One region of the Bacillus sp. JJ1521 genome, then DNA from elsewhere that is predicted to be linked to it. Evidence: riboswitches for the same ligand, from Rfam matches in the RefSeq annotation. Region 1 holds a riboswitch; each other region holds the start of a gene.

Region 1 (5,743 bases):
CCCTTTTAATCTCCCAATCGTGTCTTCTCTTAAACCAATTCTGAATGGCTTCATAGTATTCATCTGAAAAAATGGAATACCCATAAATTTGATTGTCTACTATTTTATGTAGCGCTTCGATCAAAGGTTGAGGCACAGGTAGATCCATATCAGCTGTAAATAATGGGATTGTTTCCTCATCGTATCTATCAGTAAAACCACTTTCTTTTAAGAACTTTCCACCATCCCATTTCACTGAGAATGTATTTCGTCGGTTTACTATTTCATTAAAATTGTATTTCATTTGTCTTCCTCCTAAAAAGTTATTAAGTATGAATTTGATGATTAATATTTATTGGATAAATCATAATGATAGGCAGAGGGTTATAAATGGTTTGAAATCGCTTACAATTTTATTTGAATAATAAATCAATCAATTCTCTTAGATTCTTATGAATCGTTTCATATAAGATTGTAGTTATATACCTTTGTCATGAAGTATGTGTTCCTTACTAAAGGTGGGGCAGAAAACATCATTTGACTTGGACTAATTTGGAAACACCTCCCTTCATTTAAAAATCAATCTGACAGGTTACGTTGAGTATTTTTTATAATGATAATTTATTATTATTACTTGATTTTATTATGTTTGACCTGAATCTTTATCTTACGGAGAAATTCACAACACCTTTTTTATGTACTTATAAAAGGTACTAACTGGCAACATGTAATCATTTTCAACTAATATTTAATGTCAATTTTTTGTAGATACCGATAAATTGTTGCATCTGAGCTCTTTAAATTTGCAGCTACTTCAGAAACAGCCCCCTTTATTAAGAAGACGCCCCTTTCATTTAGCTTGCTTACAATCTCCATTTTTTCATCGGGCGACATCCGTTCAGGAGGGACTTCAACCTCTGAAAGGGTTTTCAAAATAATCGATGTTGTAAGATCTTCAATGGAAGTATGTAAATCTTCAAATGTATCACAAGGTTCCCCAAGCTCCCTACCATTCAATTGAAGGCCATTTGCACCAACTTGAGATGAGCCATTAATTAAATTATCGAGAAGATTCTTCGTTTCAATCATGCATCCAACGTCCATATTAAAACAAAGTAATCCAATCACTTCTTCATTTAGATCTTTGATAAAAAATGTAGAAGATTTTACAATTTTTCCTTCTTGCGTTTTGCCAGCATAATTGATTAGGAAATCTTTGTTCGCATACGATTTTTCCTTCAAGATTTTTAATGCTAGATCTGTAATGGAACCTCCGACATTCCGGTTGCTAATATGGTTATTTTTGATGGCAATGATGGAACTTTCCAGATTTCGAATATCATGCAAAACGACCTCGCAATGTTGACCCATTACACTACCTAAAAATTCGACAAGTGGGATATAATTCTGAAGAAGTTCCGAGGCGCTTTTTTTCACCACCATTTAATCAACTCCTTTACAAAAGACTTTTAATGTAAATAAATATTTATCACAATAATGGATTATTGCTTTGATAATTAATTATTAATACATGATATACAGACAGCAAACACTATATTCTATATTTTTTGTAAAATCTAACAACTTTTTATCCATAAAAAAAGTTCCCCAACGACTTATTTAAAAAGTCTTCGGGGAACATCTTGAGAAAGAATCTATCACACCAACCTCTTTTTCCTTTTTTCTGTTATCAAGATATTTAGAATGAGGACCACAAACAGTAGAACAAAAGAGACCAAACTAATGATAATGATTGTTTCAATACTCAAGTTCGTCAATCTTGTAAATACGTCAGGTATAATAAGGAATGCTGGTATCACAATGGAAAACCATGTTTTACTCCAAATCGCTGTTGTAATAAAAATACCGCTACATATCACAATTACAATTACATCTGTTGTCTTACCCCCTGTAAAAAACGGATTAATTATTATTGTACTTGCAACCAATATGAGAATCGCTAAAGTTGTTACAATTGCACTTGCAATCATCGCCCCTAAAAAAAACTTCTTCTTTGAATATTGCTTCCTACCAGCATTCTGTAAAAAGTAAACGTAAATCCCAAGCCCCATTACAGCTAAAATGGGCATCCCTATGACTTGGATAATGTTTAGTTCGAACTCTCCTCTTATTGCGGGTCCTATAAGGAAATAGGCAATGACCCCAAGAATATAGAATGGTAGAAATTTTACAAGTTGTTTATAATCTGTCTTCATTTCCTGTTTTAATGAAGCCATATATTGTTCTGGTGTTTGATCAATAATATCATTTATGCTGCGCCCGCTTTTCTCGACTTCGATGAGATGATCTTTTAACTCTTCTATTAACTCCTTTACATCTTGATCTTTTTTTCCTGACATCATTAAGTAAATTTTGAGATTGTCTATAAATGCCTCACTTTTTGCTGATAGCATATCTTTACCTTCCTTTCAATAATTCGTTCACTGGTTTTGAAATTTGTTCCCATTCCTCGGTAATACTCTCTAATGCCTCCTGCCCCGTGTCTGTCAAAAAATAATATTTCCGATTTGGTCCTGATTCAGAGGGTCTCATTTCTCCCCGAATGAGTCCATTCTTTTGGAGACGTAATAATATGGGGTAAATGGTTCCTTCGCTCACATCAGCCAAACCAATATTCAGCAGTTTTTGTGAAAGCTCATAGCCATAGACAGGTTCCTTTTCAATGACAGCCAAAACACATCCGTCTAAAATTCCTTTTAACAATTGGCTTCTTATCGACATTTCATCATACTGCCTCCTCTAGTATGTTATACAAGATAGTGAACTAAAAAAATAAGATTATCCACAGGTAGTTGGTTAAACAAGATAGCGGATAAAAAAACAACTACCTTGTAATACAAAATAGTTGTTTTTAGTATAAAGTTATTTCGTTTTTTTGTCAATAGGTTTTATTTTAATTACTTCTCATCATAAGCATTAAGCGCATTCACGCTGTGAGCCAACGCAGATCCTGCTTTTAAGGCAACTGCAACGAAAATAGCTTCTGAGATTTCTTCTAAATCAGCACCTGCTTTTTTCGCATTTTTCGTATGAAGGTCAATGCAGTACGGGCAACCTGTTGTGTGTGCACAAGCAACCGCAATCAACTCTTTATCTTTTTCTGTTATGTTTTGCGCTTTGAGAGACTTCGTGTCAAAATCAATAAATGCTTTAAATGCCTCTCCATTTAATTCAGCAAATTCTTTCAGTCTTGCAAAATAAGCTGCTTTATATAGCTCATTATCACCTTTTCCATCATAAGCATTAAGTGCATTCACTCCATGAGCTAAAGAGGAACCTGCTTTCAATGCTGTCGCTACAAAAATAGCCTCAGTGACTTCTTCTTTCGTAGAGTCATTCTTTTTTGCATTTCCTACATGTAAATCAATGCAATATGGACAACCCGTGATATGAGCTACTGCTACGGCAATCAGTTCCTTCTGTTTCACGGAAAGTCTACCTGCAGCTAATGCTTGGCTATCAAACTTGATGAAAGATTGAAATGCCTCCGACGCATACTTATTCAATTCAGGCAGTCTACCAAAGTATTCTTTTTTGTACAAACTAGTCATATTAAATCTCCCCATTTCCTATTTTTTCACCAAATAATAGACGAATTTCCAAATTCAAATAAGAATTTAAAAAGCCCCTTCCAATGAGGAAGAGGCACTATGTACGTCCACACTCATCTTTCAAGCATACGCTTGCTGGAATTAGCACCTTGTTACATTCATAGTAACGGTTGCTGCGGGATCAACGGACCAGGTTCCTTCCCCGACTCTTGATAAGAGAAAATCGTATTAAATTTGGTATATTTATTAATACCTTACATGAATTGGCAATAGTTTGTCAACATAAGTGTTGGATTATTTTGAAAACGGGACAATGTACCTGTCCCCCTTGACCCACTTATTCAAAGATTAATAGGCCATTCCTCTTTGTTTTCCGCCATATCCCAAAACATGTATTCGTACATGCTAGTTTTAACAACGATTTCTTCAAGTACTGCTAGATCACGTTCTGGTTTTTCACTTGCCATTTCATTGATGAGATTCTTACAATCATCTGCTAACTCAGTAAATTCATCAGATGCATACATTTTTACCCACTCGCCATAAAATTCATGATCTATTGCTCCTGGCCATTTGACTAGCTCTTTCCCAATGAAATTATAGCTCCATGCACAGGCAAGGACAGCTGCAACAATATTTTCAACACCACCAAGTTGAGCTACGTTCAGCATGTAACTTGTGTATGAAGTCGTAGTTGAAGCGGGCTCGGTTGCCTCAAGCTCCTCAGGAGTTATACCAAATTTTGCAGCATATTGGCGGTGAAGATCCATTTCCACTTCCAATGTGCCATGCAAAAGGTTTGCAAAAATGGACATCGTTTTTAAGTCAGGTGCTTTTGCACTCCCTAACGCAAATAGACGGGAGTACTCAATTAGGTACACATAATCCTGCTTCATATAATGCTTGAATTTATCCTTATCTAACCAACCTTCGCCAATCCCTTTCACAAAAGGATGCTCCAAATACGAATTCCAAATCGGCTCTACTCGATTCCATATTCGATCTGTAAATAAACTGCTCACTTTCATTTCCCCTTTCAACTAGTTGACTTCAGGGAGGATACAAAATAAAAACCCATCACTAGTGTCTAGAAATGGGTTCGGCAAATTTAATCGTTTACACGAAAAATACCAACCCCACTTCCCTACGCTAGTGTTACCTAGATCAGGTTCAAAGGGTCGATATTTCTATCTCTCAGCATTTGCATGCTCCCCTAGTCGAATTGTTAGATTATTAAGTTACTAGATACTAGTTAAACATAGCAATGGAAATAAAACAAGAGGGACAGTAGACCAAACCTGAGCGAACTAGTTCAATGGATAAATATTGAGTATCCCCCAATTATTGGGTTCACATTTTTAAATTTTTTCAAGAAACCACCTGTAAGTTTTACAGATTGATTGGATATTAAAGCGAGTTAGATAATATAGGAGCAGAAATTTCTCTTATGTATCAAATAGAACTGAAAATAGATTAAACAGCCGGAAAGATTCCGACTATTGATTCAAAAAACGTGTAAATCGGCAATTTTTCTTTACTTAATCGGAAAATCTCCGCTTAAAAATATCATTGATTACTCAATTATAATCCACATTCTAAATCACAAAAAGTTCAGACACCCCCATTTTTGAACTCAAATAGCAGGTGTTTTACGAGGTAATGGAGAAGTAATAAAAATATCCCAAACTTAGGAGGTATAGCATGGAGATTTATACATTTAACAAAGATCGAGGTAAACGAATTTCACAATTTAATTCGGACTTTATTATGAACCGTATTATACGTACAAATATGACAACTCAGATCGGGTGTATGCATTTAGATAAGAATGGGATCGTGGGTTTTCATCAAGCTGTGGTCCCGCAATTTTTATTAATTGTAAAAGGTGAAGGGTTTGTCCGCGGCGAAAATGATGAATACTGTAAGGTAGAGCCTGGGGATGCCGTTTTTTGGGAAAAAGATGAATGGCATGAAACGAAAACGGATACTGGATTAACAGCGATTGTCATTGAAAGTGAGGATTTGTCCCCTTCCCTTTTTATTCCATTGAAGTATTCATGATAAGTTTATTGCAATTTATTAGTTTGAAACTATTACCTTCTTAAATCGTATTTTAAATATGAAATGGAGGTGCTTTTTTGGGTACTTTTAGCTCGATAGCTATTATAGTTGCAGGAGTATTTATCATTTAT
Region 2 (5,011 bases), on a different contig from region 1:
GTCGATGTATAAATATTGTGAAATGCAAACGGATATTTTCGGAACAATCTATATCCTTACCGAGGAAACAGAATTACTTGATATCTCATTATCTGAAGACGACTGGGGAAAGGCTAGTAAAAAATACGATGCAGCTTTTGCACCGGATGATGCGGTTCTTGTTGAAATCAAAAGTGAGTTAGAAGAATATTTTAAAGGCGACCGCAAAACATTCAGTTTCCCAATTAAGCTTAATGGGACAGTGTTTCAAGAGAAGGTTTGGAATGAACTTTTAAACATCCCATACGGTGAAACACGCTGTTATGCAGATATCGCAAATGCGATTGATAACCCGAAAGCCGTTCGTGCAGTTGGACAAGCCAACCGAAAAAATCCGATCCCAATTGTGGTACCATGTCACCGTGTAATTGGAAAGGACAAATCATTAACAGGATACACCGGCACAAGAACAGACTTAAAAGAAAAACTGTTGGAATTAGAAGGTGTGTTGAATGGGTAGACTTATTGGATTTTGGCTAAAATCGATAGGATCGAATTAAAAACGATAGAAACAAAATAAAATCGATAGAAGCAAATTAAAACTGATAGAATCGAAATAAAATCGATAGACCCGCGAAAAATAGAAAAAATCCAGTGTGTCCCACACTGGATTTTCTCAATAACTACCTATTTTTCAAACAAACTCTTAATTTCTGTCTCAAGGTCACCCTGCAAAATCCCTTTTTCCGTAATAATGGCTGTAATTAGCTCATTTGGTGTGACATCGAACGCTGGATTGTACACTTGAACTCCTTCTGGAGCGATGCGAACCCCGCCTATATGGGTAACTTCCTCTGGATTTCGTTCCTCAATCGGAATTTCTTTTCCGCTTGCTAGTGACACGTCAAACGTGGATAAAGGTGCCGCGACATAAAACGGGATACCGAATGTTTTTGCTAGAATCGCTAAATTAAAGGTGCCAATTTTATTAGCAGTATCGCCATTTGCTGTAATCCGGTCAGCGCCAACAATGATTGCATCGATTTCTTTTTCTACAATCGTATGGGCGGCCATATTGTCAGTAATAAGGGTAACATCTACGCCTGACTGCAGGAGCTCCCATGTTGTCAAACGAGCACCTTGTAAAACAGGCCGTGTCTCTGAAGCATAGACACTTAGATTTTTTCCCTGTTGTGCTGCAAGATGGAAAGGCGCAAGTGCAGTGCCGTAGCGTGCTGTTGCGATGGAACCAGCATTACAAATAGTTAAAACTTTAAACCCATCCTTAAAGAGTTCAAGGGCATGTTCACCGATTAGGCGGCAAACCGCTTCATCCTCAGCTTGTATGCGAATAGCTTCATGGATGAGAGTGGTTTTTGCTTCATTCACGGACGTTGAATCTTCCATACTTGTAACCAAACGATTTAATGCCCAAATTAAATTAACAGCAGTTGGACGTGAACTCGCCAAGTATTCTTTATCTTTTTGCAGTTTTTCCTTAAATTTAAGTAGTGTTGTTTCCTTATAGCTCTTTGCCGATAAAGCCAAGCCAAAGGCAGCCGTAATTCCAATTGCCGGTGCCCCCCGTACTTTTAAAGAAACAATACTATCCCATACATCCTCGATTGTAAAAAGATCGATAAATACAGTTTCCAACGGAAGCTTTGTTTGGTCTAATAGCTTAATAGAAGTTTCATTCCACTGAACAGATTGTGGAACTGTTTTTGTATAAGTCATGGTGTCACTCCTTAGCTGTTCTGTCTACATAGTTTCGTAGAATTTCAAGTTCTTTAATGGACTTGCGGTCACGAATTAACTCTTTTCCTAAACGAAGAGCATGTTGTTTTGCTGCAATCTTTTGTTCAAAGTTTTCAATTCCATCCAGATCGGCAACATGAGCTAGCCCGATTGTTCTGCGGATTAGTTCACAGCCTGCAAAACCAATCGCATCTTCAAACGCTTGCTCGAGAACATATTCCAAATAGCCATCAGTATCACGGTAATGTTCCACAGCGTCATTTTTCCAAGCCTGTGAAAATGTTACCGAAAACACATCCCATGTTTTTTCAATATGTTGATAGAGGGGTCCACGGTTATCAGAATCTCGTGAAATGGCATTTAATAATAGATTTGCAATGAATTGACCAAGGTCAAAGCCAAATGGACCAAAATAAGCAAATTCAGGATCGATTACTTTCGTCTCAGTATCACTTGCGAAAATACTTCCTGTGTGTAAATCGCCATGCAGTAGGGCATCTGCTTGAGTCAAGAATTTCTGCTTTAACTTTGCTGCCTCAAGTTTAAGTGGTTGGTCAGCCCAAATTTGCTCCACATCATTTCGTAGCTCCTCTTCAAAGCTATTTGTATCAATATCAAAAAATGGATCTGTGAAAACAAGATCCTCAGTAATTTTACAAAGGTCAGGGTTAATAAATTTTTGCACAAGCACTTTTTTCTTTGTTGGCTCTAGTCCAAAGTCTGATGAATAAAATAGAGTTTTAGCTAAATATGTTCCGATGTGCTCTGATAAAAGAGGAAAGTTTCTCCCCTCAATTAGTCCAGTTCTTGAAATTTGTAAGTGGGAAAGGTCTTCCATCACAGTGATAGCTAGTTGCTCATCCGTATAATAAACCTTTGGCACAAGTGATGGAACATAGTCGGCAGCAGTTAATAATGCATTGGCTTCGATGGTTGCGCGTTTGAGCGATAATGGCCAACTCTCACCCACGACCTTTGCATATGGTAATGCTTGCTTGATGATAATTCCTTTTTCGTTATCTACAGTGGTAATTTGGAATACTAGATTTAGATTACCATCCCCGATTTCCTTGCATGTTAACACTGTTCCATCTTCAAATAAGCGAAGCCGGGTGGTCAATGCGATCGCCATACTTTCTGTTAATGGTTCATAAATTGATGGATATGAAATTGCCATTTTATATACCTCCAGTAATAAATTTTATTGTCGTTGGAGGCTTCTCGAAAAAACAGAAAAGCCTCTTTCTCATTTGAAAGAGGCTTGAAGACACAGCATCAAACCTCTTATCTGCCAGGAAATAGAAATTTCCTGCTGGAATTAGCACCGTGCCTTATGGGTTTCCCCGGCGCTAAAAAATAGCGCCCCACCTTACGATGGAATTACGGTCGGTTGCTGGGCTTCATCGGGCCAAGTCCCTCTGCCTGCTCTTGATAAGAGATCAAGTTAACAATATTTAAATTTTAAGTTAATACTGAAGAGAATCATAACAACGAATACACATAATTGTCAATCAATTTTTCAACTTTATTATATATAATAATTCGGACGACGATCCTGGAAAATTGGAATTTGTTTTCTAACTTCTTGAACCTTGCTGAGGTCAATTTCAGCGGTTAATGTTGTGCTTTCAGTACCTGCTTCAGCAATAATAGTTCCCCATGGATCGATAATCATCGAATGTCCTGCAAACACATTATCAAGATTACTTCCAACACAGTTACAAGCAACGACATAGCATTGATTTTCAATCGCCCGACTTAGGAGTAAAGTGCGCCAATGCTCAAGCCGAGGGAGTGGCCATTCCGCAACCACGAATAAAATTTCTGCCCCACTTGTTGTATGCGCGCGAATCCATTCTGGGAAGCGAATATCGTAGCAAATGACTCCTGCAGCTGGTACATTTTCAATGGTGAAATCCCCTTTGGTTTCCCCAGCTTGTAAATACAAATGCTCATCCATGAGCTGGAATAGATGAAGCTTACTGTATTCACTGACCATTTCTCCTTCACGATTAAAGATAAACATCGTGTTTGTCACACCTTGTTCGGTCTTTTTGGCAATAGAGCCGGCTACTATATTAACTGAATATTGTTTTGCTACGTTTTTTATAAATGCTTTCGTTTCATCCCCGTTATCATCGGCAATTTCATCTAATCTTGTTAAGTCATATCCAGTTGACCAAAGCTCTGGTAGGATAATGATATCGGGTTCATCTTGAGCCATTGTTTTATCAATCTCTTTAGAAATTAGGTTAAAATTTTCTTGCGGTTTTCCGAATTGAATATCATACTGAATACATGCAATTTTTAGATTCATTTGGAGTCCTCCTGTGAAATGATACTTTACAAGTAACAATATATGATTATAGACTAGTATTTCAAGTATTTTGAAGAAGGTGTACACATGAAAAATTTCGAACAATCTGAAATCCTACAAAATTTACCGAAACAGTTCTTCGCTTCACTTGTTGCAAAGGTGAACAAAGTCGTTGCCGAGGGAAACGATGTCATAAATTTAGGGCAGGGAAATCCAGATCAGCCGAAATTTCATAAATATTCTCCGTTTCGCGGACATTCTTTCATGAAGAAAGCAGCAGCAGAATTTTATCAACGTGAATACGGTGTTGAACTGGATCCGGAAACGGAGGTCGCAATTCTATTTGGCGGGAAGGCTGGATTAGTTGAAATTCCACAATGCCTCTTAAATCCAGGGGATATAGCATTGGTACCAGATCCTGGTTACCCGGATTATTGGTCAGGTGTTGAACTTGCTCGCGCAGAAATGGCATATATGCCCTTAAAAGAGCAAAATGCTTTTTTACCTGATTACTCAGAAATTGATTCGGAGAAGCTTGAAAAAGCAAAAGTTATGTTTTTGAATTATCCCAATAATCCAACCGGAGCGGTGGCGACAAAAGAATTTTTTGAAGAAACAATCACTTTTGCAAAAGAGCATGAGATTTGTGTCGTCCATGATTTTGCATATGGTGCGATTGGATTTGAAGGGAAAAAACCAATTAGTTTCTTAGAAATGGATGGTGCTAAGGATATCGGGATTGAGATCTACACACAATCAAAGACATATAACATGGCGGGCTGGAGAGTTGGTTTTGCGGTTGGAAACCCGAGCGTAATTGAAGCCCTAAATCTAATTCAAGACCATATGTATGTTAGTTTGTTCAGTCCTATTCAAGCGGCAGCAGCGGCAGCGCTAACGGAGTCGCAGGAATGTGTGAAAGGACTAGTGGACAAGTACGAATCAAGACGTAACGCA
Region 3 (5,743 bases), on a different contig from region 1:
CAACCATTTGTTCGGAGTTAGATGATTGGGTCTTGTTATGACAAGTAATACTCCCAACGGAATCCCAATAATTGTTGCAATGACAAGTGAAATCACTACCATTGCAGTTGTTTCATATAAAGATATTGTGAATAAGGAGAGCAGTTCATCAAATCGATCAATCATTACGATACCCCCACATGCTTTCCGTTAATTTCCAAACTTACTTCGGCATGGTATACTGTGTCTTTCAAATAAGTTATTGCTTGCTTCACTTTATCGTAATCCCCAGAAATATGGACCAATAAAATCCCTAGTGGAACTCCTTTTAGATAGGTAATTGAACCATGGACAATATTTGTGATTACTGAATATTTCGATGAAATTACATTAAGGACTGGATCTAGTGCTGAATCACCCCGAAAGGCTAAACGTAAAAGATAGGAATGGCCAAATTTCTGTAACTTTTCCAACATTTCTTCAGTAATCGTATCATCATACAGATTCTGCAAGAACTTTTTCGTAGTTACTTGAAAAGGCCGACTAAAAATGTCAAGAACAGTTCCTTGTTCAATCACTTCCCCTTTTTCCATAACAGCCACATGATCACATGTTTTTTTGATGACTTCCATTTCATGAGTAATAAGAACAATGGTTAAACCTAGCTTTTTATTAATATCTAAAAGTAATTCCAGAATCGAATCTGTCGTTTGCGGATCCAAAGCAGAAGTTGCTTCATCACATAATAAGATTTCAGGTTCCATTGCTAAAGCACGGGCAATACCTACACGTTGTTTTTGTCCGCCTGATAATTGAGATGGGTATTGCGTTGCCTTATCCGCTAATCCGACAAGTGTAAGCAATTCTCCCACTTTTCGTTGGATTTCTTTCTTCGACACTCGATTCATACGAAGAATTTCGGCAACATTATCGAACACATTATATGAAGAAAGTAGATTAAACTGTTGAAAAATAATACCGATTTTTTTTCTTGTGTATCGCAACTCCTTTTCATTCAACGTTAGAAGATTTTTACCATTAATTTTTACTTCACCGCTTGTAGGTTTTTCAAGAAGATTGACCATACGGAGTAACGTACTTTTTCCCGCTCCGCTAAAGCCTATCACTCCAAAGATTTCTCCTTTTTCCACACGAATATTTACATTTCTTAATGCTTCAACATCTGTTTTACCTATTTTATAGATCTTGTTTATATTTTTTAACTCAATCATTTAGATGCCCTCCTTAATCAAGTTGAAAAGGATCATTTGTTACGAAAATGACATCCTTGTATCGTTCTTCAATAAATTGTTTCACTGCATCAGAATGATACAATTCTGTTATTTTTTTATACTCTGGATTGTCTTTATTATTTTCCTTTGTTGCTACTACCATGGGAAACTTAATTCCAGTCTCTAAATAGATCGCTTCATTCTTTGGGTCTAAGCCTTGATCAAAAGCATGTGTGCTAGCTACGATACCAGCATCAATACTATTTAGGGTTCTTAGCATTAAAGGCCCCTCTATTTCTTTAAATGTAAAGTTTTTTGGATTGCTTTCAATGTCCCTTAATGTTGGTTGCTTGACGTTGGTCTTTACTGTAATTAATCCAGCTTCCTCATAGAGAAACAGTGATCGCGATGTGTTTACAGGATCATTTATTATCCCTAATGTGGCACCTTCTGGAATTTCATCAATGCTCTTATATTTTTTTGAGTAAATTCCAATGGTACTATTGTAAGTTGTACCTATTGCTACCAAAGGAGCGTTACGATCTTTTATAAATTGTCCTAAAAATTGTTTAGTTTGGAACATGTTTAAGTCTAATTCCCCATTAACAAGAGAACGGTTTGGTGTAATAAAATCGTTAAATTCTATCACTTCAAGATTGATTCCTTCTTTTATAGCTTCTTCTTTTACTATTTTAGTAATTTCGTCTGGTGGACCTCCTGTTACCCCGATTCTTATCGTTTTTTCATCTTCTTTACCTGACGTTGCCGAAGTTGTACAACCAGTAATTAGGATAAGTATAAATACCATACATAGTGATAATAGCTTTTTGTTCATTTTTATCCTCCCCATTCAATATTTTTCAGAGTAAGAAAATCCAGTTATTCTCTTACTCTCCTAAAATTTTATGTTAGACATTTTCTCTTACTTTAACGTTTGGATAATCCAATCCAAGGTGATCCCTAAGCGTTTCACCTTCATAGTCTGTTCGGAAAAGACCACGGTTTTGTAATTCAGGCGTTACATGATCCACAAAATCTGTTATTCCTCCAGGGAAGTATGGGATTTTTACATTAAAACCATCGCAAGCTTCGTTAAGAAACCATTCACTTAATTTATCTGCAACGTGGTCACCCGAGCCTACTACAAATAAGTGACCTTGCCCTCTAGCAAATAGGCTTGCTAATTGTCGAATTGTTAAATTTTCTTTTTTCGACAGATCCCTTAAGATTTTAAATCTACCTTTTTCTCCGTTATATTGTTCTATGCTTGGGAGATCTGGCAGGAAAGAATCAGGAGAATAATGAATTAAATCTATACCAAGATATCTTGATAGCATTCCAATCCCTAATTCCGGTAGTATTAACTCTTGAAAATGTTCATATTTTTCTTCTGCTTCTTTTTGGTTTTTTCCGACAAATGGTACAACACCAGGCATGATTTTAAACTTTTTTGGATCCCTTCCATAACTACGCACTTTATTCTTCATTTCTTGATATAAAACTTTACCTTCCTCTAAAGTAGGAGAGGCGATTGTGAAAAATACATTAGCTACTTTGGCTGCAAAATCTTTTCCTCTTGGGGAAGCACCAGCGGATAGAAGTACTGGATTTCCTTGAGGTGATCGGGGAATATTTAAAGGACCCCGTATTTTGTAATACTGTCCATTAAAATGGATTGGATGGACCTTATTTCCATCTAAAAACCTCCCTTTTTCACGATCAAATAATAATGCATCATCCTCCCAGCTATCCCAGAGTTCCTTTGTAACTTGAACAAATTCCTCACATACTTCATACCTCTTTGAATGATCCAAATGTTTCATTTCTCCGTAATTTTGTGCTTCATTATCATGTGCAGAGGTGACAATATTCCAAGCTGCGCGGCCTCCACTTAAATGATCTAGAGTTGAAAACTTTCTTGCCACATTATAGGGATGATGATAAGTGGTAGATAATGTAGACACCAAGCCAATTTTCTTTGTTAAGGCTGCAAGTGTTGCCATGACTGTTGGAGCTTCCAATCTGATTTGTGGCGTATACTCGAGATCTTCCTCGCTATGGGCAAGCACATCCGCGATAAAGAGCATATCGAACTTACCTTTCTCTGATAACTCTGCAATTTCTTTATACAAGTTTAACTGAACCACTTCCTCCGTTTTTGTTTCTGGATAACGCCACGCTGCTAGATGATGACCTAAATAAGTTGTGAAAAAAGCTCCTAAATGCATTTGTTTCTTTTCCATTAAAATCTCCTCCTATTGAAGAACAAATTATTTTTTTCTATAGTTTTCTATTGCACTTGAGGCAATTAGATTGACTACCATATCGGGATGTGGTGGATTGTAAAGTCCGCATTGTATATCTTGAAAATACTACTCTATTAAGGGAAATCAAAAAGGCCCTAATCTCATATTGAAATGAAATTAAGGCCTCCGGTGTTCCGGTCAGCTTTAGATATTGATAGCTTAAACTATAGTTTTTCGATACATTTACTAAGTATTTTTACAAAAATAAAACCTCTTCTACAAATAAGAAGAGGTTAAAAGAATCATTTCTTGTGCTCTTCTTATCTTTCAAGCTGTCGCTTGCTGGATTTGGCACAGTACAATAAGTCTGTTGCCGAGGTATCAAAGGGCCAGTCCCTCCACCTCTCTTGATAAGAAATTCATATTCATTTTTAATTTTCTGAAATCCAATATTTTAAAAATAACAAAGTACCCAAATGATGTCAACAATTATTTTTCTATGTCATGATGATCCCGCTAACGTGTATAGCTTAGCGACGAAACCACTCATGATTTATAATTAGTAATATAAATTAAGCAAAATCTAAAGTCAATACTTTTTAAATATTAATAACTTTTTAGTAGTAAAGTACTACTTCTACTCATTTTGAAAGGAATTTTTAGAGTCGACAAAATTTAGCAATTTCGAGTGATGCCTGCTTAAAATAATGGATAACTATTCCTCCATTTCCACATTAATCTACAAATCTAGACAATCCTATAGTATAATGTTTTTTAGATAAATAGATTTGCGAGGAGGTACAAAAGTTGGGTAAAAAGAAACTATATATGTCCGTGACTACGTCTGCACTCATCGCTTCGGCTTTTTTTGCAGCGGAGGAAGCTGAGGCAGCAAGCACGTACAAAGTTCAGAGTGGAGATTCACTGTGGAAGATTGCGCAAACGCATAATATTTCTGTTACACAATTGAAGTCCTTAAACAATTTAACAAGCGATATTATTTTCCCGAATCAAGTCCTTAAGACAGAATTAAATTCCACAAACAATTCAACAAGCAGCAACACTCAAATTTCAACTGAAAAAGAAGTCCAAAAACCTAATACATCAGCAGCAACTACATACACTGTAAAGTCTGGTGATACACTTAGTGGTATTGCAACGAAACATAAGATTTCACTTAATGAATTAATGGCGTGGAATAACTTAAATTCTACTCTTATCTACCCAGGAAATGTGTTTGTTGTGAGTAAAACGACAACAACCGAGAAACCAAATAACACTACTACCGAAAAAACAGAAAAACCTCAAGAAGAAAAGGTTCTATCCGCTACTGTTTATATAGTTAAATCCGGTGACACCTTATCAAGAATTGCAATAGATTATAAAGTTACAGTTGCAAACCTTAGACAATGGAACAATTTGAAATCAGATATGATCTATATTGGCCAAAAGCTAAATATTGGTGATGGCGCTAAAGTAGAAACTCCTAAAGTTGAAACCCCACCAACAGATATAAGCTATAATGTTGATCAGTTGATTACGGTAGCAAAAAACCAATTGGGAGCAGGCTACGCATGGGGTGGGTCTACACCTAATGGATTTGACTGTAGTGGGTTCATTTACTTTGCCTATAAGCAAGCTGGATTAAATACCCATCGTTATTCTAGCGAAGGCTACCATATGCGCTCCTATTATGTAAATACACCTAATGTAGGAGACTTAGTATTCTTTCAAGGAACTTATAAAGCTGGCATTTCTCATATGGGGATTTATCTTGGAAACAATGAATTCATCCATGCTTCTGATAACGGCGTAGTGATTTCGAATGTAAATGACGCTTATTGGAAAAAACATTTTGAAGGATTTAAGAGATTCTATTAATAAATTTTAACGGATGAGGAAGTCAATTCTGAGGAATTGACTTCCTTTTTATGTAAAAAAATTCTCCAAACTAGAAGGGCAGTGGTCTCCAATAGGAACTCCCCTTGCCCTTTTTATTGTCCTATCTAAGTTTGAACTTCAACATTATTTCCTTTTCGAGCGGGGTGTCTGCCGATGAGCCACCGACATGCACACGGTACTTCCCGTCAACAGTTGCCCACTTCCCGTCGGCCCAGTTCTTCAGATTCTTCGGCTCATCCGGAATGAAATAAGAGAACGGGTGGTTAGAGTCGGCCAAATTGATTCTGACAGTCACCTGCTTGCTCTCACCAGGCTTGAGGTAGACCTTCTCGAAGTTAACGAGTCTCTTGGATGGCTCCGCCGCCTCATCCGGTAGACTTAGGT
Region 4 (5,743 bases), on a different contig from region 1:
ATGATTTTCTCAAAGTCTTCAGATTCTACAACTGCTTTTAAATCCTTCGCAAGCTGTGAATCATTATCGTTTGCACTGATTGCTACTACATTTCGATATGAATCAGACATATCTTCAAGTGTAAGAGCATCTAATAAATTCATTTTTGCAGCTAACGCAAAATTTCCTGGAACAGCGGCTAAATCTGCACTATCAACAGAGCGTGGTAATTGACCAGCTTCAATTGGTTGGAATTTTAAATTCTTTTTATTTTCTTCAATGTCCTTTTCTGAAACAGTTAAAGGATCAGCATCTTTAGCGATTGTAATAAGACCTGCATCGCGTAATGTATTTAATGCACGTGCGGCATTTGTTGGGTCATTTGGAAGTGTTACTGTAGCACCTTCTTTTACTTCATCGATTGATTTAAAAACGTTTGAATAAAGACCCATTGGTGCTGTTGGAACATTAATTAAAGCTGTTAAATCCATGTTGTTTTCTTTTTCAAAGTTTTCTAGGTAAATCGTATGTTGGAATAAGTTTGCTTGAATATCTCCATTGTCTAATGCTTTATTTGGTTGAATATAATCACTAAATTCAACAATTTCAACTGTGTATCCTAATTTTTCAAGACCTGGTTTAAGTGCTTGTTTCGCCATGTCACTGTATGGACCGGCTGTTGCGCCAATTTTGATTTCTTTTGATTCCTCAGCAGAATCCTTACCTTCATCTCCATTACTTGCGCTATTTCCACAAGCTGCAATAACAAATGCTACTAATAGTAAAATAATACCTGTTGCCCACTTTTTCATTTTTTCTTCCTTCTTTCTCTTTTTTTATAAAATTTATCTTTTATCTACAACTTTGGCGATGTAGTCGCCAAGAAGTTGGATAACTTGAACTAAAATAATTAAGATTATGACGGTTGCAAACATGATGGTGTTGTCATAGCGATAATACCCAAATCGGATTGCTAAATCCCCGATTCCACCACCACCGACAGTTCCAGCCATGGCTGAAAATCCTATTAAGCTTATCAGCGTTAAGGTTACACCAGAAATGATTCCTGACCTTGCTTCAAGAAGCAGCACATCTTTTATAATCATCCAAGGCGTTGCACCCGCCGCAATTGCAGCTTCGATTACTCCTCTGTCAATTTCTCGCAGGGCAGTTTCCACAATTCTTGCAAAAAATGGAATCGCTGCTACCGACAGTGAAACAGATGCAGCCGTCGGCCCAATTGTTGTTCCCACGATCAAATTCGTGATTGGAATTAAGGCGACGAGCAAGATAATAAATGGAATCGAACGAATTAAGTTCACGACAAAGCCTAGAATATTCTGGGCAGCCTTGTTTTCTAGAAATAATCCTTTATCTGTTACATATAGAAGAATTCCAACTGGAAGCCCAATTACCACTGCAATTAGTAATGATATGGCAATCATATAGATTGTTTGGAAAAACGCAGTATTAATATCAGGGAGAAGCTCTACAAGATGATTAAAATCAATTCCCATCACGTATCACCTCCACTTGTGCAGCACGTTCTTCAATATATTTCAGTGCCGATTTAATTTCTCCCTTATCCCCTCTTAATTCCATGATAAAAATCCCGAGCGGTGTTTCTCCAATGTATTCAATCGATCCATGCAGGAAATTGCCCTTTACTTTAAAGGTTTGAAGCATATCTGAGATAACACCTTCACCGGCAACAAACCCTTTAAAGGTAACTTTCACAATTGGTCCAACACATGCTTCAAGAATAGCTTCCGGGATATCGAATGAAACAACACTTTTAATAAATTCCTTTGTTAACTCAGCATTTGGGCTCGCAAATACGTCATATACTGAACCATCTTCAATGACTTTTCCGTCTTGCATAATCGCCATGCGGTTGCATATTTCCTTCACCACATCCATTTCATGTGTAATGAGCACGATTGTAATCCCCAGTTCTTGATTAATCTTTTTTAAGAGTTTTAAGATTGATTTTGTTGTTGTAGGGTCTAATGCTGAAGTTGCTTCATCACAAAGCAATACCTTTGGGTCATTCGCAAGTGCTCTTGCAATCCCAACCCTTTGTTTTTGACCACCACTTAGCTGGGAAGGATAGACGTCCTTTTTATCCAAAAGCCCTACCATATCAAGTAAATCTTCAACTCGTTTTTGGATTTGATTTTTTGGTAGATTAGCGGCCTTTAAGGAAAACGCAATATTTTCAAATACTGTTTTTTGACTAATTAAATAGAAGTGTTGAAAAATCATTCCGATTTTCAACCGTGCTTTACGCAGCTCACCACTTTTTAAGGAGGTTAGATCAACTCCATCAACTGTGATGCTTCCGGATGTTGGTCGTTCAAGTAGGTTGATACAGCGCAGCAGTGAGCTTTTCCCTGCACCTGAATATCCGACAATGCCAAAGATTTCTCCTGCTTCTATTTGTAGGGAGACATTGTCAACACCTGTGACAGTCCCATTTTTTGTTTTATATATCTTTGAAAGATTCCGAATCTCTATCATTTAAATACCTCATTTATTTGTCACGATTTTAATAATCAAATGCGCCTTGGCGTATTTGCGCCCAATTTTTTTCGAGCTTGTCTCGAAAAATTTCCATTTAAAAATCGTGGCATCCGCCGGAGGCTTTAGGCCAACACGATGATGGTCACTCAGACGTTGCCACAGGACGTGGCGTTCTTAGTCTGAGTTCCTTAATTTCAGTCGAGGTTTGAACCCACCACTGAATTGTATACTCTTTTTGCATTCATCCCCCACTTATTGAAGTAGGAGATGAATGCTGAATAAAGTTAAAATGCCCCTTTCATCTGAAAGAGGCATCGAAATACAAAGTTTTATCTCGACTTATCTTTCAGAATAAGAATCATTCTGCAGGATTTGGCACCTTCCCATCATTGGGGGTTGCCGGACTTCACAGGGCCTAGTCCCTCAGTCACTCTGGATAAGTTTGAATATTTTCTTTAATTAGTATAGTAAGATACTACTAGTCTACTCATCTTTTGTCAATAACACTATTAAACTATCTAGATGTTGTTAAACGTTTACATTGCAATGTTTTCAATGAATTATTTCTTTTATAAAAATTTTTGAATATAAGAAATAGACCGATTGATAGCCTCGAACTCTCCCCCTAAAAAAGACCCGCCTCCCTTTGGAAACGAGCCTTGATTTCTATCCTACAGATTTTTCTGCGAACTGACTATTGTATAGATCCGCATAAAAGCCGTTTTCCTCTAACAACTCTGCATGGGTTCCCTGTTCAATCACTTTCCCGTGGTTCATGACAAGAATTAAATCAGCATCCTTAATTGTTGATAAACGGTGGGCAATAACAAAGTTTGTCCGCCCCTCCATCAAACGATTCATTGCCTTCTGAATATAACTTTCAGTCCTTGTATCAACACTTGATGTTGCTTCATCAAGAATCATGATTGGCGGGTCAGCAAGTATTGCACGGGCAATAGTTAGAAGTTGCTTCTGTCCTTGTGAAATATTCGATGCTTCTTCATTCAAAATCGTATCATAGCCATCTGGCAAAGTACGAATAAAGTGATCGGCATGTGCGGTATAAGCTGCCTTCACAACTTCTTCCTCTGTTGCCCCATCTTTACCATAGGCGATATTATCTCTAATTGTCCCATTAAAAAGCCAGGTATCTTGAAGCACCATACCGAACGTTTTTCGTAATTCATTCCGTGGCATTTCCCGAGTATCAAGTCCGTCAATCGTAATTTTTCCGCTATTTAATTCATAGAACCGCATTAATAAATTGATTAATGTTGTCTTCCCTGCACCGGTTGGCCCTACAATTGCAACTGTTTGACCAGGCTGCACATTTATATTCATATTTTCAATTAACAATTCATTCGTATAACCAAAATCAACATTTTCGAATGTTACCGCACCTTTTGCCCGTGTTAATTTCACCAACGTTTTTTCCTTCTCTTCTTCCTCCTCATCTAGAAGTTCAAAGACACGCTCTGCAGCTGCAATGGTTGACTGAATGATATTGGCGATGTTAGCTGTTTGAGTTATTGGCTGAGTAAATTGTTTTGAATAGGTAATAAAAGCTTGAATATCACCAATCGAGATTGAGCGATTAATCACCAGAATCCCACCAACAACACTAATCAACACATAGGTCAAGTTACCGATAAAAAACATCATTGGCATAATAATCCCCGAAATGAACTGCGCTTTTTGCCCTGCATCATACAGTTCTTCATTAACGGAATCAAACTTATCCATTGCCTTTTTCTCATGGCCAAAAGCCTTCACCACTTGATGTCCAGTATACATCTCCTCAATATGTCCATTTAACTCGCCAAGTGTGCGCTGTTGTTTTGCAAAATAACGCTGCGATCGTTTTAAGATTGGTTGAATGACGAAAATAGACAATGGTAGGCTAATAATGGTAATGACCGTCAAGAGGGGACTAATATAAAGCATCATAATAATAATCCCGATAATCATCACAACAGATGTTATAAACTGGGTCAAGCTTTGCTGCAATGTACTGCCAATTGTATCAATATCATTTGTTACTCGACTCAGGGTTTCACCATTTGGCCTGCCATCGAAATATTTTAGTGGAAGCTTCTCAAGCTTCTGATTAACATCCTCTCTAAGATCGTATACCGTTTTTTGAGCAACACCAGACATCATGTATTGTTGGATAAAGGTAAACAGACTACTAAAGATATATAATCCACCCAGTATAAGGAGCATATATCCGATTTTACCAAAGTCAATTGCAGCACCTGGTATCCCCTGAACCTTACCATAAGCACCTTCAAACAGTTCAGTCACTGTGTCCCCCATAATTTTGGGTCCGATAATTGAAAAGACTGTACTCATTATGGCAGCTAGGAAAACTGCAATAAGCTGCTTGCGGCGCGGTTTTAAATAGGTTAGTAGGCGTTTAAATGTGCCTTTAAAATTTTTTGGTTTCTGACCCATCATCATCATATTCCCCGGCCCCATACCTACTTGCTGATTTTGGCGAGGCTTCTTATCATTACTCATGCCGATTCCTCCTCACCAAGCTGTGACTCTACAATTTCCCGATACACAGCATTTGACCCGAGCAGTTCCTCATGTGTCCCTATCCCGGCAATATTTCCATTATTGAGGACAATAATTCGATCAGCATCAACTACTGTACTGACTCGTTGAGCAACAATTAATACGGTTGCTTCCCTTGTTTCATCCTTCAGGGCTTTCCGTAATAATGCATCTGTTCGATAATCAAGAGCGGAAAAGCTATCATCGAAAAGATAAATATCTGCTTTCCTTACAAGTGCACGCGCGATTGAAAGTCGCTGTTTTTGTCCGCCAGACAAATTTGAGCCCCCTTGTTCAATCAGAGAATCATATCCATCTGTCATTTCAGAAATGAACTCATCCGCTTGAGCAATTCGTGCCGCATGCTTAATTTCGTCAAGGCTTGCATCTTCTTTCCCGAAACGAATATTCTCGGCCACTGTACCCGTAAAAAGCAAAGCCTTTTGTGGGACAAAACCCATCTTGGAGCGAATTTCGGCTTGTTTTACGTCTCGAATGTCAACACCATTGACACGAATTGTCCCGCTTGAAACCTCATAAAATCGAGGGATCAAATGAATAAGGGTTGACTTACCTGATCCAGTTCCGCCAATGATTGCTGTTACTTCCCCTGGTTTTGTGGAAAAACTGATATTTGTTAATGCTGGTTCTTCCGCTCCTGGATAACTAAACGTTACATGAT

Evidence for each region. Region 1 has a riboswitch for S-adenosylmethionine ahead of V7147_RS16695 (carboxymuconolactone decarboxylase family protein). Riboswitches for the same ligand answer to the same signal wherever they lie in the genome.
Region 2: it holds a riboswitch for S-adenosylmethionine, as region 1 does, so the genes downstream of both, mtnK (S-methyl-5-thioribose kinase) here and V7147_RS16695 (carboxymuconolactone decarboxylase family protein) in region 1, are expected to answer to the same signal.
Region 3: it holds a riboswitch for S-adenosylmethionine, as region 1 does, so the genes downstream of both, V7147_RS07025 (LLM class flavin-dependent oxidoreductase) here and V7147_RS16695 (carboxymuconolactone decarboxylase family protein) in region 1, are expected to answer to the same signal.
Region 4: it holds a riboswitch for S-adenosylmethionine, as region 1 does, so the genes downstream of both, V7147_RS03145 (methionine ABC transporter ATP-binding protein) here and V7147_RS16695 (carboxymuconolactone decarboxylase family protein) in region 1, are expected to answer to the same signal.

Annotation. Positions count from the first base shown of each region.
Region 1 covers NZ_JBALOX010000123.1:18,766-24,508, reverse strand. Annotated here, with positions in the region: gene V7147_RS16715 (MalY/PatB family protein) at 1-283, opposite strand, end outside; gene V7147_RS16710 (helix-turn-helix transcriptional regulator) at 721-1,422, opposite strand; gene V7147_RS16705 (HAAS domain-containing protein) at 1,638-2,393, opposite strand; gene V7147_RS16700 (PadR family transcriptional regulator) at 2,398-2,721, opposite strand; gene V7147_RS16695 (carboxymuconolactone decarboxylase family protein) at 2,898-3,551, opposite strand; SAM riboswitch class I at 3,662-3,770, opposite strand; gene tenA (thiaminase II) at 3,893-4,579, opposite strand; TPP riboswitch at 4,676-4,776, opposite strand; gene V7147_RS16685 (cupin domain-containing protein) at 5,253-5,612, shown strand; gene V7147_RS16680 (DUF3784 domain-containing protein) at 5,690-5,743, shown strand, end outside.
Region 2 covers NZ_JBALOX010000105.1:28-5,038, forward strand. Annotated here, with positions in the region: gene V7147_RS15180 (methylated-DNA--[protein]-cysteine S-methyltransferase) at 5-499, shown strand; gene mtnA (S-methyl-5-thioribose-1-phosphate isomerase) at 667-1,716, opposite strand; gene mtnK (S-methyl-5-thioribose kinase) at 1,721-2,914, opposite strand; SAM riboswitch class I at 3,019-3,175, opposite strand; gene V7147_RS15195 (carbon-nitrogen family hydrolase) at 3,266-4,054, opposite strand; gene V7147_RS15200 (pyridoxal phosphate-dependent aminotransferase) at 4,142-5,011, shown strand, end outside.
Region 3 covers NZ_JBALOX010000039.1:3,567-9,309, reverse strand. Annotated here, with positions in the region: gene V7147_RS07040 (methionine ABC transporter permease) at 1-165, opposite strand, end outside; gene V7147_RS07035 (methionine ABC transporter ATP-binding protein) at 165-1,211, opposite strand; gene V7147_RS07030 (MetQ/NlpA family ABC transporter substrate-binding protein) at 1,225-2,046, opposite strand; gene V7147_RS07025 (LLM class flavin-dependent oxidoreductase) at 2,120-3,454, opposite strand; SAM riboswitch class I at 3,775-3,874, opposite strand; gene V7147_RS07020 (C40 family peptidase) at 4,265-5,338, shown strand; partial or broken gene V7147_RS07015 (fibronectin type III-like domain-contianing protein) at 5,460-5,743, opposite strand, start outside.
Region 4 covers NZ_JBALOX010000013.1:58,201-63,943, forward strand. Annotated here, with positions in the region: gene V7147_RS03135 (MetQ/NlpA family ABC transporter substrate-binding protein) at 1-791, opposite strand, end outside; gene V7147_RS03140 (methionine ABC transporter permease) at 825-1,496, opposite strand; gene V7147_RS03145 (methionine ABC transporter ATP-binding protein) at 1,486-2,499, opposite strand; SAM riboswitch class I at 2,839-2,945, opposite strand; gene V7147_RS03150 (ABC transporter ATP-binding protein) at 3,169-5,022, opposite strand; partial or broken gene V7147_RS03155 (ABC transporter ATP-binding protein) at 5,019-5,743, opposite strand, start outside.